DNA from 4 places in the Fictibacillus sp. B-59209 genome. Region 1 is predicted to be linked to each of the others. Evidence: riboswitches for the same ligand, from Rfam matches in the RefSeq annotation. Region 1 holds a riboswitch; each other region holds the start of a gene.
The links. A riboswitch is a leader RNA that binds a small molecule or an ion and turns the genes downstream of it on or off. The one in region 1 is predicted to bind S-adenosylmethionine.
Positions count from the first base shown of each region.

Region 2: another riboswitch for S-adenosylmethionine. It lies ahead of P4361_RS16915 (homoserine dehydrogenase); the one in region 1 lies ahead of P4361_RS02065 (sugar ABC transporter substrate-binding protein).
Region 3: another riboswitch for S-adenosylmethionine. It lies ahead of P4361_RS20075 (hypothetical protein); the one in region 1 lies ahead of P4361_RS02065 (sugar ABC transporter substrate-binding protein).
Region 4: another riboswitch for S-adenosylmethionine. It lies ahead of metX (homoserine O-acetyltransferase MetX); the one in region 1 lies ahead of P4361_RS02065 (sugar ABC transporter substrate-binding protein).

Region 1 covers NZ_JARMMC010000004.1:29,500-33,065, reverse strand. Annotated here, with positions in the region: gene P4361_RS02065 (sugar ABC transporter substrate-binding protein) at 27-1,142, opposite strand; SAM riboswitch class I at 1,274-1,383, opposite strand; gene P4361_RS02060 (hypothetical protein) at 1,502-2,182, opposite strand; gene cidR (cidABC operon transcriptional activator CidR) at 2,328-3,212, shown strand; gene P4361_RS02050 (acyl-CoA thioesterase) at 3,438-3,566, shown strand, end outside.
Region 2 covers NZ_JARMMC010000020.1:95,695-99,260, forward strand. Annotated here, with positions in the region: gene P4361_RS16910 (endonuclease MutS2) at 1-697, opposite strand, end outside; gene P4361_RS16915 (homoserine dehydrogenase) at 1,200-2,468, opposite strand; SAM riboswitch class I at 2,576-2,684, opposite strand; SAM riboswitch class I at 2,785-2,894, opposite strand; gene P4361_RS16920 (undecaprenyldiphospho-muramoylpentapeptide beta-N-acetylglucosaminyltransferase) at 3,020-3,566, shown strand, end outside.
Region 3 covers NZ_JARMMC010000028.1:50,226-53,791, reverse strand. Annotated here, with positions in the region: gene P4361_RS20080 (threonine synthase) at 1-443, shown strand, start outside; SAM riboswitch class I at 516-621, shown strand; gene P4361_RS20075 (hypothetical protein) at 1,047-1,247, shown strand; gene P4361_RS20070 (universal stress protein) at 1,334-1,753, opposite strand; gene P4361_RS20065 (MFS transporter) at 1,774-2,964, opposite strand; gene P4361_RS20060 (MerR family transcriptional regulator) at 3,158-3,566, shown strand, end outside.
Region 4 covers NZ_JARMMC010000045.1:7,043-10,608, forward strand. Annotated here, with positions in the region: gene P4361_RS22890 (MDR family MFS transporter) at 1-422, shown strand, start outside; gene metX (homoserine O-acetyltransferase MetX) at 452-1,546, opposite strand; SAM riboswitch class I at 1,629-1,737, opposite strand; gene P4361_RS22900 (universal stress protein) at 1,902-2,390, shown strand; gene P4361_RS22905 (cell wall hydrolase) at 2,428-3,021, opposite strand; gene P4361_RS22910 (cysteine dioxygenase) at 3,242-3,566, shown strand, end outside.

The DNA.
Region 1 (3,566 bases):
CCCATTCTTCTTCCTGAGAGTTTCAGTTATTTTTGGTAGTGATCCTTAAGTGTCTTCATCCAATCTTCCTCAAACGCATCAGACTGGCCCCAGCCTTTAATTTCCTTGGACAGGTTGACCATGTTCACACCCTCGTTTGATTTTTGCAGATCCTTTTGTGAAACGAGAGAAGCTTTCAAATCATATTTTTGAGGTGTTTTTTCACCCGCAAGCTTTTTAGCAAGAATTCTCATATCCACTGCCCCAATGAGCTTAGGATCAACAGCAGCCGTGTACTTCCAAGGACTTTCTTTTTGCTGGATTTCTTGAAGGTCTGCATTGGAGACGTCAATTCCGTAAATTTTGATTTCGTTGCGTCCCGCTTCTTTAATCGCACGTGCAGCCCCGATCGCAAAGGCATCCCATGTGGCAAAAATGGCATCAATCTCGCCTTTTTTATGTTTGTTCAGCATGGCCGTCACCGCATTTTGCGTCTGGACCGACGTATCTGCAGAAGCAACGCCAAAGCGTTCTACTTCCTTGATTCCCGGGTTATTCTTCAATGTTTCTTTATAGACGGCGTTGCGTCGCACCATCGGCGGGAACCCGTCTACCCAAAGATAAACGATGTTGGCCTTCCCTTTGTTCTCTTTAACGAGCTGATCGAGAGCCAGCTTGGCAAGGGCTTCATCGTCCTGAGACGTAAGTGTGACACCGCCTACTTTCGCGAGGTCCGGATTGGAATCAAACGTCACCACGTTCTTTCCTTTTTCCCGAAGCTTCTTAATATCGTTTATGGTAGCCGCATCATCACCGTGAGAGATGATAAAACCGTCGTAATTCTCATCAGCCGCCTGGGCAATCGCATCATGGAACTTGGCGGTATCACCGTTTGCTGTGTAGGTATCAACGGTAAAACCAAGTGCCTCTCCTTCCGCTTTAGCACCTGCTAAAAATTGAGCTGTATGATCATCACCGCCGATTTTACGGATAACCTTGATTCGGGCTCCCTGCCCTTTGGCAAACCGCTTCGGCACGTTATCGAACGAGACCTTTTCATGTTTGCCAGCTGATGAAGCGGTATTGCTTCCGGATGAACAGCCTGTTAATAAAAGTGATAAAGCGACCGCAGAGATTGCCGCGCAATTGATGAATCGTTTCATTTCCCCAACTCCCTTTTTTGTATATCTCTCTTCTCAAGGGGGCACGAGACCAGCGAAATAAGCCCCACCACGTAAAAAAACCTCTCTGGAAAAAGAGAGGTTTCATCGCATATGTATAACGGATTCGTCCTCTCTTATCTCTCAAAACAGACATGCTGTTTTGCTGGAATTAGCACCAATTCCATTACGGAACGGTTGCTGGGCGTCATAGGGCCAGTCCCTCTGCCACTCTTGATAAGAGAATGAATATTTAATTTTTAGAAAATATAGTTATTACTTTAATCCGCAAATGGGGGAAAGTCAATGGTTTTTTTATCATATAAAAAACCTCTCCACAACGAGAGGTTAATCCACCAGGCTTATCCTCGGATATCCCCTCCAAAGATCGCAACGTTCTGCACCTCCGCACCAAACTCCCGGCCATTCCACTTCAGGGTAGTCTGGACATAGCCAAGGCGGTCAGCGTTATATCGGCCGGCGATGTTTTGGTAAGCCAGCAGTTCATACACGCCATTTCGGTCAAAGTCCACCGGGTAAAGACCGCTTAAAGATGAGACAAATCCTTGTATGGGAGCCTTTAATTTTCCATTCGGGTAGTAAATCTCAGACAAGTATTCCTTGTCCTTCGTACTCAAATCGATAATAAATTTTTGCTTCAGGCTGTAGCTGTTCACCTGTGCTTTATATTGGTTCAGATAAAAAACCCTGTACTTCCATTGGTCACTGAATACACCAGAGTCAAAAAGCGGCCCGAACTGCCCTCCTCTGTAGGAAAATACATAGGCGTTGATCATGCCTCCGCTGCCTCCTGTATCCATGACCACCATGATGTCTTCTACCTTGTCACCTGTAAAATCACCGAGAAAAAGGGTTGGATTGTATCCTGAATTTTCTTTAATAGGGATCTGCGTGTACTGGTTGGTCCTGCCGTCCTGAACGACGGCCGCAATGTTCACCCAGTATGGACTATCCGCTGTTTTTTCAGCAGTAAGATACACCGTATCCTGCGAACCGTCTCCGATGACATTCCCTCTTTTCATATCGACTACCTGCCGCTGTCTGTATATGTCGCATCCCTGCCTTCCCCAGTTTCAATAAAACAGTATATGCACTTAAGCCCTGTTTTGGTTTTTATTCAGATCTCGTGATACACTACAAAAAAAGACCGGACAAGCAGGTGCATTCGTGGATATTAAACAATTACAGTATTTTATTGAAGTGGCAAAATATAACAGCTTTACACGGGCGGCTGATGCCCTTTTCATCACCCAGCCAACCATCAGCAAAATGATCAAGAATCTGGAGGATGAGCTTGGGGTTGTCCTTTTTGACCGCTCACGAAAGGGACTGACACTTACGGATGCCGGACAGACCATATTTGACCAGGCCAAGCTGGTCGATAAAGCATTCAACAACCTGGAGATGGAGCTGGACAACCTGCTCGGATTAAAAAAAGGGCATATTCGGATTGGGCTTCCTCCGATTTTTGATCCCCGTCTTTTTCCAAAATTGATCGGCAGTTTTCATGACAGATATCCCCACATTACCTTCGAGCTTATGGAAGACGGATCAAAAAAAATCGAAGAAGAAGTGGCCAGCCTTCAACTGGATATCGGGGTTGTCGTGCTCCCGACAAACACCGATATGTTTCAGTATTTTGCTTTTATGGAAGAGGACTTGCGGCTCATCATCCATCCTGACCATCCGCTTGCTGTCCGGGACGAAATAAATTTAGCTGAGCTAAGAGAGGAATCATTTATCCTTTTTAACAAAGATTTCGTCCTCCATGACCGCATCATCTCCTCCTGCAATCAGGCTGGCTTCAGTCCGCACATTACGTCAGAAAGCTCACAATGGTCCTTTATTGAGGAGATGGTCGTGTGTAAATTAGGGGTCTCCCTGCTGCCCGAGAGCATCTGCCGGCATCTGACGGATGAAGTGCGTGCGATTAAAGTCGTCAATCCTTCCATCAGCTGGCATCTCGCCCTGATTTGGAACAAAGATCAGTATTTATCTTTTGCCGCGAAAGAGTGGCTCAGCTACGCAAAAGAACAATTATCAGAAGAGTAAATAACGGGGCGGTTCTCGAAGGAGAGCCGCCTTTTGCATTTAATCATCTATGCCTTTTCTGTATATCTGAAAGCATTTACATAGATTTCGTCTATGTAAATGATGAAAAATAACAATTTTACTTCCTTTTCTTGGAGGCGTACACTTGGTACCTGTAAGAGGGAAACGCAAAACGACAAAGCGTCCCGATATAAAAAGGGTGTAACACGAGAAAGGGAGATTCTTTTGGAAGCTAAAAAAACGAGCGAAAGCCGCATTATAAATACAGATCAGGTTTTATCCTGTGACTTGAATAATTACAACACATTGTTTGGCGGAGTTTTGATGAAAAAACTCGACAGTGCCGCCTCATTA
Region 2 (3,566 bases), on a different contig from region 1:
GCTCATCCTGCAGCTTGCGGACATCTTTCGGTTCTATAAAAACGGTGGATCCGCTGGAAGAGGAATCAATGATCTGCCCATCCATGCTCCGTTTAAATTTACTTTTTACAGGGATGGCATACCTTCCGTCTCTCACCGAAATCATTGGTTCCTGAAGCATATCCCGATAGGCCGGTGATTTTAGAATATGATCCAGCTTCGCTTTGATTTTTTCCTCACAGGCCAGCATCCTCTTTCTTACTTTTTCAAGCGGCTTGCTGGCTCCGTCATCCACTCTTCCGTTACGGATACAGCGCTGAATTTCAGATTTGAGGTCTTTCAGTTCAAACAGGGAGTATGCATAAGCAGACACAGTTGGTGCAAGAAATTCTTTGTCCTTCATATACCGCTGCAAGCGCTCTACGTTTTCTGCAAGCCCGCAAATAAGCTGCAGCTGTTCAGGGCTTAAGAGAAGGCCTTTATCTGGAATCGTCATCACATGGTCGATCCCGTTCAAGTTCGCAATAGGAACGCTTGAAGACTTTCTAAGAATTGCTGCCGCTTCCGTCGTCTCTCTTAGCCAATTCTTAATGATTGTGATCTGTCCAGAGGGCATTAGCTCTAAAATTTTTCTTTTTGTACTCTCGTTTAATCCATACGCAGATAATGTTTCTGTAATTTTATTAAATTCGAGCATGTTAATTGTATGGGTGTTCAAAGGTAGTTGCCTCCTCATATTTTTTCGAATAACTAATCTATAAAACAGTTCCCCCTTTCCCGGGAACAGGGCCAGATCATGCAATAAAAAAAGGCAGAAATGGACCGCCGCCATTTCTGCCTGTTATCAATTTTCGTGTGGAAGGATACGCCTCTCCATACAGCTGTCCCCTGACTTATGGAAGCTGTAAAAAGCATAAAAAAATACGCCCAAAGAGCGCGGCATCGTTCGTTGCACAAAATACGTACACGAAAATGATAATGTTGTATGCTGACCGCTGTTCTTAACTATTGGTGGCCGCAAAAAGACATCTAGAATACAACCGCTTCAAGCACGGCCTTTTTGCTCCAACTATCCAATTCGCTTAGTTAAGAACGTGAACGCTCATCCACACAACTCCCTTCCTTTTGTTACTTCCATCATATGTAAAACCCTTTCCTTTGTCAACATGATGGGTAAAAAAATCCGCAGAGAGCCGACTCTCCACGGATATTCCTGTCTTCTATTCTGCCACCGGCACCTTTTCTTTCTCTGCCCCCTTGCCGCTTTTTGACAGACGGACCGGATAGATGCTGTTCACTGGAATAAACTCATCCTCCTCTTCTAGAGGGAGCGGTCCTTCATAAAGCAGGGCAGCAAGGGAAGTATGCTGAAAACGAAGAGAAGTCCGGTCTAAAATGATTCCATGCCTTTCAATTGCTGAAACCCTTTCCTTTGTAAAATCAATTTTTTCACCGACGAGAAGGTAGGTATTCACCTCTTGTTCTTGTTTCTTAGGGCAGAGTTCCGATACAGCCGGTTTGTTTCTATATACTTCCCTAGTTTCATAGATCGATAATAAGTCTTCCACAATGGCACTTGCTGTTGCTTCTGCACCAGCTCCCGGCCCTTGCAAGGTCAAACAGCCGAGAAGGTCTGTCTGAATACGGACGGCATTGTCCACGCCTTCCACACCATACAGCGGATGATCGCTATCCACAAATACAGGCTGTACCTGGAGATCAAGTCTATCGTTTAAAAGAACGAGATGCTTCAGCCGAAGCCCCAGCTGCTCAGCCAGTTGAATCTCCTCAAGAAGCACATTTCCAATCCCCTCCACCTGCACTTCTTCCCAGGATGGCTGCACGCCATAAATCCATTTGCTCAACACCATCGCTTTGTAAAATGCGTCCAAGCCTTCGATGTCATTTGTTGGATCCGGCTCTGCATATCCTTTTTTCTGGGCCAGTTCCAGCGCTTCTTCAAACGAGGAACCTGTCGTTCTCATGTACGAAAGAATGAAGTTGGACGTTCCATTTAAAATGGCTTCTACATGCTGTATCCGATTGATTCTTAAAAGCTCCCTCAATGTTCTCAAAATCGGTATTCCTCCGCCTACGCTCGCTTCATAGACAAAACGGACACCCTTTGCGGCAGCACGCTCTGTTAATTCTTCTCCATGCCGGGCAATCAAATCTTTATTCGCAGAAATCACATGGCATCCCGCTTCAAGTGATTGTATGATGTAAGACCGTGCAGGCTCGATTCCGCCAATCGCCTCAATGACCACATCAGGCACTTCTTCCCCGATCGCCTTCTCGAATTCGGACGTCAACGGTACCCCCTTTACGAAAGGCCTTGCTTTGGAAGAATCCTTAATCAAAATACTGGACAGCTTCAGACGATGACCCAGCAATTCTTCTAAAGCACCTTTTCTATCCATGATGGATGTATATACGCCGGATCCTACAGTCCCCAGCCCCAGCAGTGCTATTTTTAATTCTTTCAACATAATCACTCCTTCTGCAAAAGTAAATTTTTTATTAGTGGATGAATGGTATCTGTATGATGGCAAAAGAAAAAACCTCTTTCTAAAGAAGAGGTCTGCAGTCCGGCCTCCTCTTATCATCCAGGGTTCTTTCCTGCAGGTAGTAGCACCTTTTCAAGTAGAATACTTGAAGGTTGCCGGGCTTCATCGGGCCTTTCCCTCCGCCGCTCTGGATAAGAGTATTATCATGAGATTGAAACATGTTATGTAGCACTTTATTTTTTTAGTACAAAAAACCCCCTTATCACGAAGATAAGAGAGCTGTATGGTTCCGATCCGTCTCTTATCTCCCAAAGTTTTACCTTTGAAGGATTTAGCACCTTTTCAAGTAGAATACTTGAAGGTTGCCGGGCTTCATTGGGCCTTTCCCTCCGCCGCTCTTGATAAGCTTCATTAAATTAGTCTTACTCTATCACGGCAGACAGGAGAGCGTCAACCATTATTCAGATATTTCTGGAATCATTGCAGATTATTTTTGGTATGATAGAAACACATAAATAAAAGGGGTGGAAGGTTTGGGCAAGAAAATCGTATTCACCGGGGGAGGTTCCACCGGGCACGTTTCTGTTAACCTGGCTCTGATTCCTTTGTTCTTAAAAGAAGGCTGGGAAGTCAGCTATATCGGTTCAAAAGGAGGAATTGAACGGCAACTGACAGAAACCATCGAAGGCGTCCGCTATTACAGCATATCTACTGGTAAACTAAGGCGCTATTTTGACTGGAACAATTTTAAAGATCCGTTCCGTGTCATGCAAGGAGCATTTGAAGCATTTCGGCTCATCAAGACCATAAAACCAGACGTGGTCTTTTCAAAGGGTGGTTTCGTCTCCGTTCCCGTAATCCTCGGCAGCCGGATGAACAAGGTGCCAATTGTGACCCATGAATCCGATCTTAGTCCAGGGCTTGCAAACCGTCTTTCACTCCCCTTCGCTAACAAAGTGTGTACAACGTTCCCCGAAACCACTGATCATCTTCCAAGGGAAAAAACGGTATACGCGGGTGCTGTTATCCGTAAGGAGCTGCATGAAGGGATCGCAGTCAAGGGGAGAGCTTTCTGTGGTT
Region 3 (3,566 bases), on a different contig from region 1:
GCTTATTTAAAGGAAGCAGACTGCCGCGTTTAGTCGCTGTCCAGGCTGAAGGATGTGCACCGATCGTAAAAGCATGGGAAGAACACAAGAGTGAATCGAAGTTCTGGGAAAATTCTGAGACAGCCGCTTTTGGTATCAATGTTCCAAAAGCGATCGGAGATTTTCTTGTCCTTGAAGCACTTTATGAAACGGATGGATGCGCCGTTGCCGTTTCAGAAGATGAAATTAGCTTTACTCAGCGCCAAACTGCAGAGCTTGAAGGAAGTTTTATTTGTCCGGAAGGAGCGGCTGTGTTTGCCGCCTCAAAACGATTGAGGGAAAATGGCTGGATCAAAGCAGATGAAAAGGTGATATGCCTAAATACTGGGCAGGGGATTAAATACCCTGATTCGGTTTCTGTAGATCCTCCCGTTTTAGAGCCTGGAGAAATCATTCGAAAATAAAATGAGTTATTGTCTTGACAATAAGATGGAAATCCCTATAATTGAATCCAATATAATACATTTATCTTATATTTCTTATTTAGAGAGGTGGAGGGATCTGGCCCTTTGAAGCCTCGGCAGCGGACTCAATTATGAGCACTGTGCCAATTCCACAAGCAAAACGCTTGAATGATAAGAAGAGTATAACTTACGATGGCGATTCAACCTCTTCTTGTGCGTATTTTTGCTTCCGCAAGAAGAGGTTTTTATTTATGCAAAAAAACCAACTAATTTACTGTGAAATATAAGGATTGCTGATTGGTCAACCAAAGGCGCTTCATCATGAAAATGACGGCGTTTATTTTTTTGTTAAAAGCTTTATCAGCAGAGCTGCAGAGGGAATTGTCAAAATGTCTTTCCAATCCAAGAAATAAACGCGGAACATATTTTTCATCGTCACAAATCCTTTTCAAAGCAATTTAATGAAGATAGCAGTTCTGCATAGTCTTTGTTTCAAACGGAAGTTTATGTAAAGCCCCTTATCAGGTGTTGAAAAGAATTGGACACAGCCGGCCAGGTTATGGTGTACTAATAAAGGAATCTTATTTAATGGAGGAATTCAGATTGAACGAACAAATGGCCAATGAAATTCTTTCTGATCTGCGCAGCGGGAATCTTAGTGAATACGTCGTTATTAAAGAAGAGTTTTTTGTCTTTCGTGAGGTTCTTGTAAAGCAAGAGGATAAGAAAGCATTCCGCGGATTCATCGTCCCGGGCGGTGGGGGGAACGTAAAGTATTTGTATCAGCCTGGCTGGACAGCTTAAACGGAAATATAAAATGAGCTGGATCTGGAGCATTCTGGATCCAACAAAAAAATCGGTACCCTATCTGAAGGGAACCGATTTTTTTATTATTTAACGATAATCACCGGGCATTCTGCTGCATGAGCTACCTGATGGCTGACACTTCCCAATAAGGCTTCTTTTATAAACCCCTTACCTGTGCTCCCCATGACAATGACATCGTACTCGTGTTTTTTTGCATACGAAGTGATGATCTGAGAAGGCTCCCCGTTATAGGCTTGCGTTTCATAGGGAATTCCTGATTCAGAGAGATACTGAATGGCAGGCTGCAATAGTTCTTTGTCCTCTTCTTCCATTATCTCATCCAGATCAAAGTTAAGAAGCGGTTCCTGCAAAGGAAGGTTTTTATTTACATGCAGAATTGTAACCATTTCAGTATTCATCTTATGAGCCAGTTCCACTCCGTGCTGAAGAGCGCGAGCAGAAGGAGCTGAACCATCAAAGGCAATCAGAATTTTATTGTACATTGTAGAGACCTTCCTTTCCTTTAATGAGAAATTGAATCCACATGAGCAAGATGTTTACGGCCAAACGCAACAACCAGCATGGCGAATAGAACAAAAATCGCGCCCGTTACAAATGGTACATGTGGTGAATAGGTTTCAGCCAGTTTATTGGCAAGCCATGGTCCGATCGCACCACCGATGAAACGTACAAAACTGTAGGCAGCCGAGGCGGTTGCCCGCTCAACCGGTGCTACCTGCATAACAGCTGTTGTGATCAATGTATTGTTTGTCCCAAGGAAAAGACCGGCAACGATAACGGCTACGATGACCACTGTGCTTGATTCTGTCCAGATTCCCATAGCCAGCAGTGTCAATGCGAATAAGATCAGCATCGCACACATGGATTTTACTGTACCGAATCTTGCCTGAATTTTTGGTGCAACGAATACAGAAGTTATGGCTAAGCATAAGCCCCATCCGAGGAACACATAGCCGAGGCCATGTTCGTCTAAATTCATAACAAATGGTGAATAGGCCATTAGAGTAAAGAATCCAATGTTATAAAGAAATGCGGTTAGACCCAGTCTAAGAAGTCCTGGATATTTCAATGCTTTAATCGGGTCGAGTACAGAACTTTTAACTTTTGGTTTAGGTACATGCGGCATTTTTAACAATAAGGCAAAGAATGCGATCACCATCAGTACGCTGACGCCGTAAAAAGGTCCGCGCCAAGAAATCGATCCCAGCTCCCCACCAAGTAATGGCCCAACGGAAATCCCCAATCCGATGGCTGCTTCATATAAAATAATGGCTTTTGCAGTACCTCCGATGGATAAACCAACAATGGCGGATAAAGCAGTTGCGATGAATAACGAGTTTCCTAACCCCCAACCGCCGCGAAAACCAACGATTTGGGAAATTTCATTAGAGGAGCCGGCTAAGGCAGAAAAAACGATAATCAATAATATTCCTGACAATAACGTCCACTTGATACCAACCCGGCTGGAAACCACGCCTGTAATCAGCATAGCGATACCGGTAATCAAATTGTAGCTGGAAAATAATAATGAGACCTGGCTCGGAGTAGCGTTAAGCTGATGAGCGATGGCAGGCAAAATAGGATCCACGAGACCCAATCCCATAAAAGAAATAATGGTGGCAAAGAAGATAACCCATATGACCAGAGGCTGTTTGCTTGGCTGTTCCTGGATACTCAATGCTTCTTGTTTCATACCTAAAAACCCCTTTTTCTATTTTAATATAAGTTAAAATAAATCACGTAATAGCATTGTTTACTCAAGAATTATAAAATATATTAACCTTAACGTCAACGTAAACATTTCCTTTTTAATATGCTTTTGTGGTATTTTTTATATTGAGCGATTTTTCGTAGATTTGAACTTTAATGGCAAAGGAGCAAGAAAAATGAATGGGTTAAAAATAGATGATGTGGCTAAGCAGAGCGGGTTAACAAAACGGACGATCCGTTATTATGAACAGATCGGCCTGCTAGCTTCACCTCCGAGGAGTGAGGGGGGAATAAGACTATATTCAGAAGAGCATGTGGAGTTCTTAAAGAAGATCACAAATGCAAAAGAAGTGATGGGCTTTTCGCTTTCGGAGCTACAGGAATTCATTACACTCAGTGACACCTTAGAACTTCAAAAACATGATTACAGACAGTTTAAAGGGACGAGCCAGCAAAAAGAAAAGCTGGAGAAAGTGTATATGACGGTAGAAGAACAATTAAAACTATTAGAACAAAAAAAGAAAAATATTCTCAAGGTGGAGGGAGACTTGGTCTCTCTTCGTGACAGGGCAAAAGCTGCGCTGA
Region 4 (3,566 bases), on a different contig from region 1:
CTGTTACTTCTGCATCAACGTTCTTCCGTTCAATTGGCGGTACGATTGGTATCACTGTTCTAAATGTAGTGATGAACCATTCCTTAGAAACAAAAATGAAAGATGTAGTGAGTGAACAAACGAACCCAATGCTTCAAGGGATCTTTCAAAAGTTAGCAGACAAAACAGATGCATTGTTCAGCATTTTAATCCATCCAAATCTTCTTAAATTGCCTGATACAATTAAAGATACCGTTATTCATTCTATACAGACCGCATGGAGTGATTCTTTTACCACTGTATTTTTAACAGGCTTGATTTTTATTGGAGCGGGTATTTTGGTCGCTTTATCCGTCGGCGGCGGAAGAATTAGCCGGGAGCGCCCTGAACAGCATACGCCTTCTAATCAGACGGCGGTTATTGAAAAACCAGCTGTTGAATAGTGATAAATAAAGACATGAGGATTATATCCTCATGTCTTTATTGTTTCTCTCATAAATTCTTTGAGCAAGTTCCCCCACTTATCAAATTCTGTCAGAAATCCATCATGGCCAAACATGGTGGATACCTCAAGATATTTTGCTCTTTTATTTTCAGCTTGAACATCTTTTACAAACTGTTCCATTAAATCAGAAGGATAGAGCAAATCACCGGTGAAACCAACACAAAGCATTTGAGCCTTATAGCTCTGGGAAGCAGCCGATACTCCTCCCCTTTCTCTGCCGATATCGTGAGTATCCATCGCTTTCAATAGTGTTAAGTAACTGTTGGCATCAAAACGGTCCGCTAATTTATCCGCTTGGTATTGAAGATAGGATTCAACTGAAAAGGCTGCATCCTCATGAATGGTTTCCCAATTCTCTGTTTGTTTTCGCTGAAATCGATGATTGAACAATGCTCCCGAACGATAAGTGAGCATACCGATCATCCGAGCAATGCCAAGCCCTTTCCTTGGTGTATTTTCTTTACCGTACTGTCCGTTATTCCATAAGGGATCACTGAGGATGGCCGTTCTTCCCGCTGCATTGAAACCTATCGCATAATCACTTAGAAAAGGGGTTACGGCAATCGGGATCAGACGCTCCATAAAATCAGGATACATCAGTCCCCACTCTAATACCTGCATGCCGCCTAACGATCCGCCGATCACTGCCTCTAGACGTCCCAAGCCGAGTACTTCCAAAAGTTTCTTTTGGGCCTGCACCATGTCTCTGATTGTTATCAATGGAAATTCAGCTCCGTAAGGACTTCCAGTAACGGGATTGACCGAGAGTGGTCCTGTTGATCCGTCACACCCTCCCAATACATTTGAAGTAATCACCTGGTATTTCTCCAAATCAATATACTGCCCATTTCCCAATAGACCTGCCCACCAGCCTTCTCCCATCTCACTGTTTAACGTATAATGATTACCTGTAAGCGCATGGCATACGAAAATGGCAGGTGCATTTGCTGCGCCGATTCGCTGGTAAGCGATATGGACATCTTTCAGCTCTTTTCCAGACTCTAACGTAAGTTCTCCTATTGCTGCAGTATCATTTACAGCAGATAATTGTGTATTTGCCAACAGATATCCCCCCATTTATTCAACAAAAAACACCTCTCTAAAAGATTCAGAGAGGTGCAATTATCCGCTTGGGCTTGACCTTCTCTTATCTCTCAAAGCCTTCTGCCTTGCAGGATTTGGCACCTGTTCAGAAATAATCTGCAGGTTGCCGGGTATCATCGGGCCAGTCCCTCCACCACTCTTGATAAGAGTCAATTATGAATTTTTCAAATACTTTAATACGTTCAAAAATACCTTACTCCTATAGGTTTGTCAAATGGAATTTGGAGGTTGGGTACAAATGTTACAATTATGTTTGCCTCTCTTATATATAGGGAATGAATTTATATAAGTTTACAAAAAAGGGGTGATTTTTATGCCTTATTACGAAAGAATCCTTGTTGGTGTGGATGGATCGGAATCTTCGGAGGTTGCCTTTTACAGAGCTATAGAAATTACGAAAGAATATCATGCGCAATTGCTAATTGTTCATATTTCTGAGGAAAAAATCCCTACTGCTCCATTAGACGCAGGTGCAGTTAACTTCGAGATGAACCGTGACAAGAGTTTTAGTGAATCCCTTCTTGAAAATTATGATGAGATGGCAAGGAAACATGGATTAAAAAATGTTAAAACCTTATCTAATTACGGAACTCCAAAAACAGAAATCCTTTCTTTCGCTTCCATGCATGAAGCAGATTTAATTGTCTGCGGTGCAACCGGGTTAAACGCTATGGAACGCATTTTTATCGGCAGTGTTTCACAATATATCACCAGGCATGCCACTTGTGATGTTCTCATCGCCCGGAACAGCCAAAAAATTGAATCATCGGGTCTTAGCATAAAGAGCTCAAGTGAACGATAATAAAACCTCGGACCTTTCAATGGCCTGAGGCTTTAATTTACTTGCTGAATGTATGGTTGCCGATTACTATATTGACAGGCTTTGTATCGAGCCAACGGCTTACCGCTGTCGTTTTATTATAGAAAAACAGCGATCCATTCGTATTGTCATAACCGGATAATGCTTTATCAACAGCTTTTTCTGATGAAGGTGAAGGCTTTTTCAGGTTGTTTTCCATGACAGGCTCAAACTGACCTTTGTCGTAGATAACCCCTTTGATCGTATCCGGAAAGCTATCAGCCTTTACTCGGTTCAAGACAACAGCAGCAACTGCAGCTTTACCTTCAAAACTTTCACCCATTGCTTCAGCTTCAACAAGAGAAGCGAGAAGTCTTTTATCTTCTGAAGAAGCTTTCACTTGATCTTCACTTACCCCTTTAACTGCCGGTATGTTTAATTGCTGGCCAGGTCTTATCATATTTCCGTCTAAATTGTTGTCTTTTTTGATACTTTCATAAGGTACGTTATAAGACTGACCAAGCTTCCAAAGTGTATCCCCTTCCTTTACCGTATGTGCGCTTGCATTTGTTCCTCCTGCTATAGAGAGCCCAATGGCTGTTATTCCTGTAATTAAACCAATCTTTTTATACATAAATTTATACCTCCTGGATCGTTGTGTTTTCGTCAAAAGTAAAAGGACGATTCCTGGTCACCCGTTTGTTGTTGCGAACTAACGCAGCCCCTAGGAGTAATGTTTCGGATATATGATATTTTTTGTGACCATTGACCGATTTTCCTTCAGAGCACATGCTGGATAAGTGGCTCCAATATACTATAGATAACCCCATTTAATTCGGCAGGAGGATGATAACTTGCTATTCCTTACTAAGATTGAAAAACTCTTCACTCCGCTCGTTCAACCTACCTCACAGGAATTGCTTGATGCTATCCATAAACTGCAAGCTAGTGTAAAGGACGCCGGCCCTTTTATCAGGGATCCAGAAAACAAACCCTATGGCAGGAAATTAATTTATAAGAGTGATCACGTAGAAATTCTCGTTATGCATTGGGCATCTGCCCTGGATTGCTCTCCTCATGACCATGGGCAGTCATATGGGTGGGTCCAGATTTTATCTGGCTCTTCAAACCACACACTCTATAAGCTCCAGCCCGGCGGACAGCCTGTGCCAGTGAAAG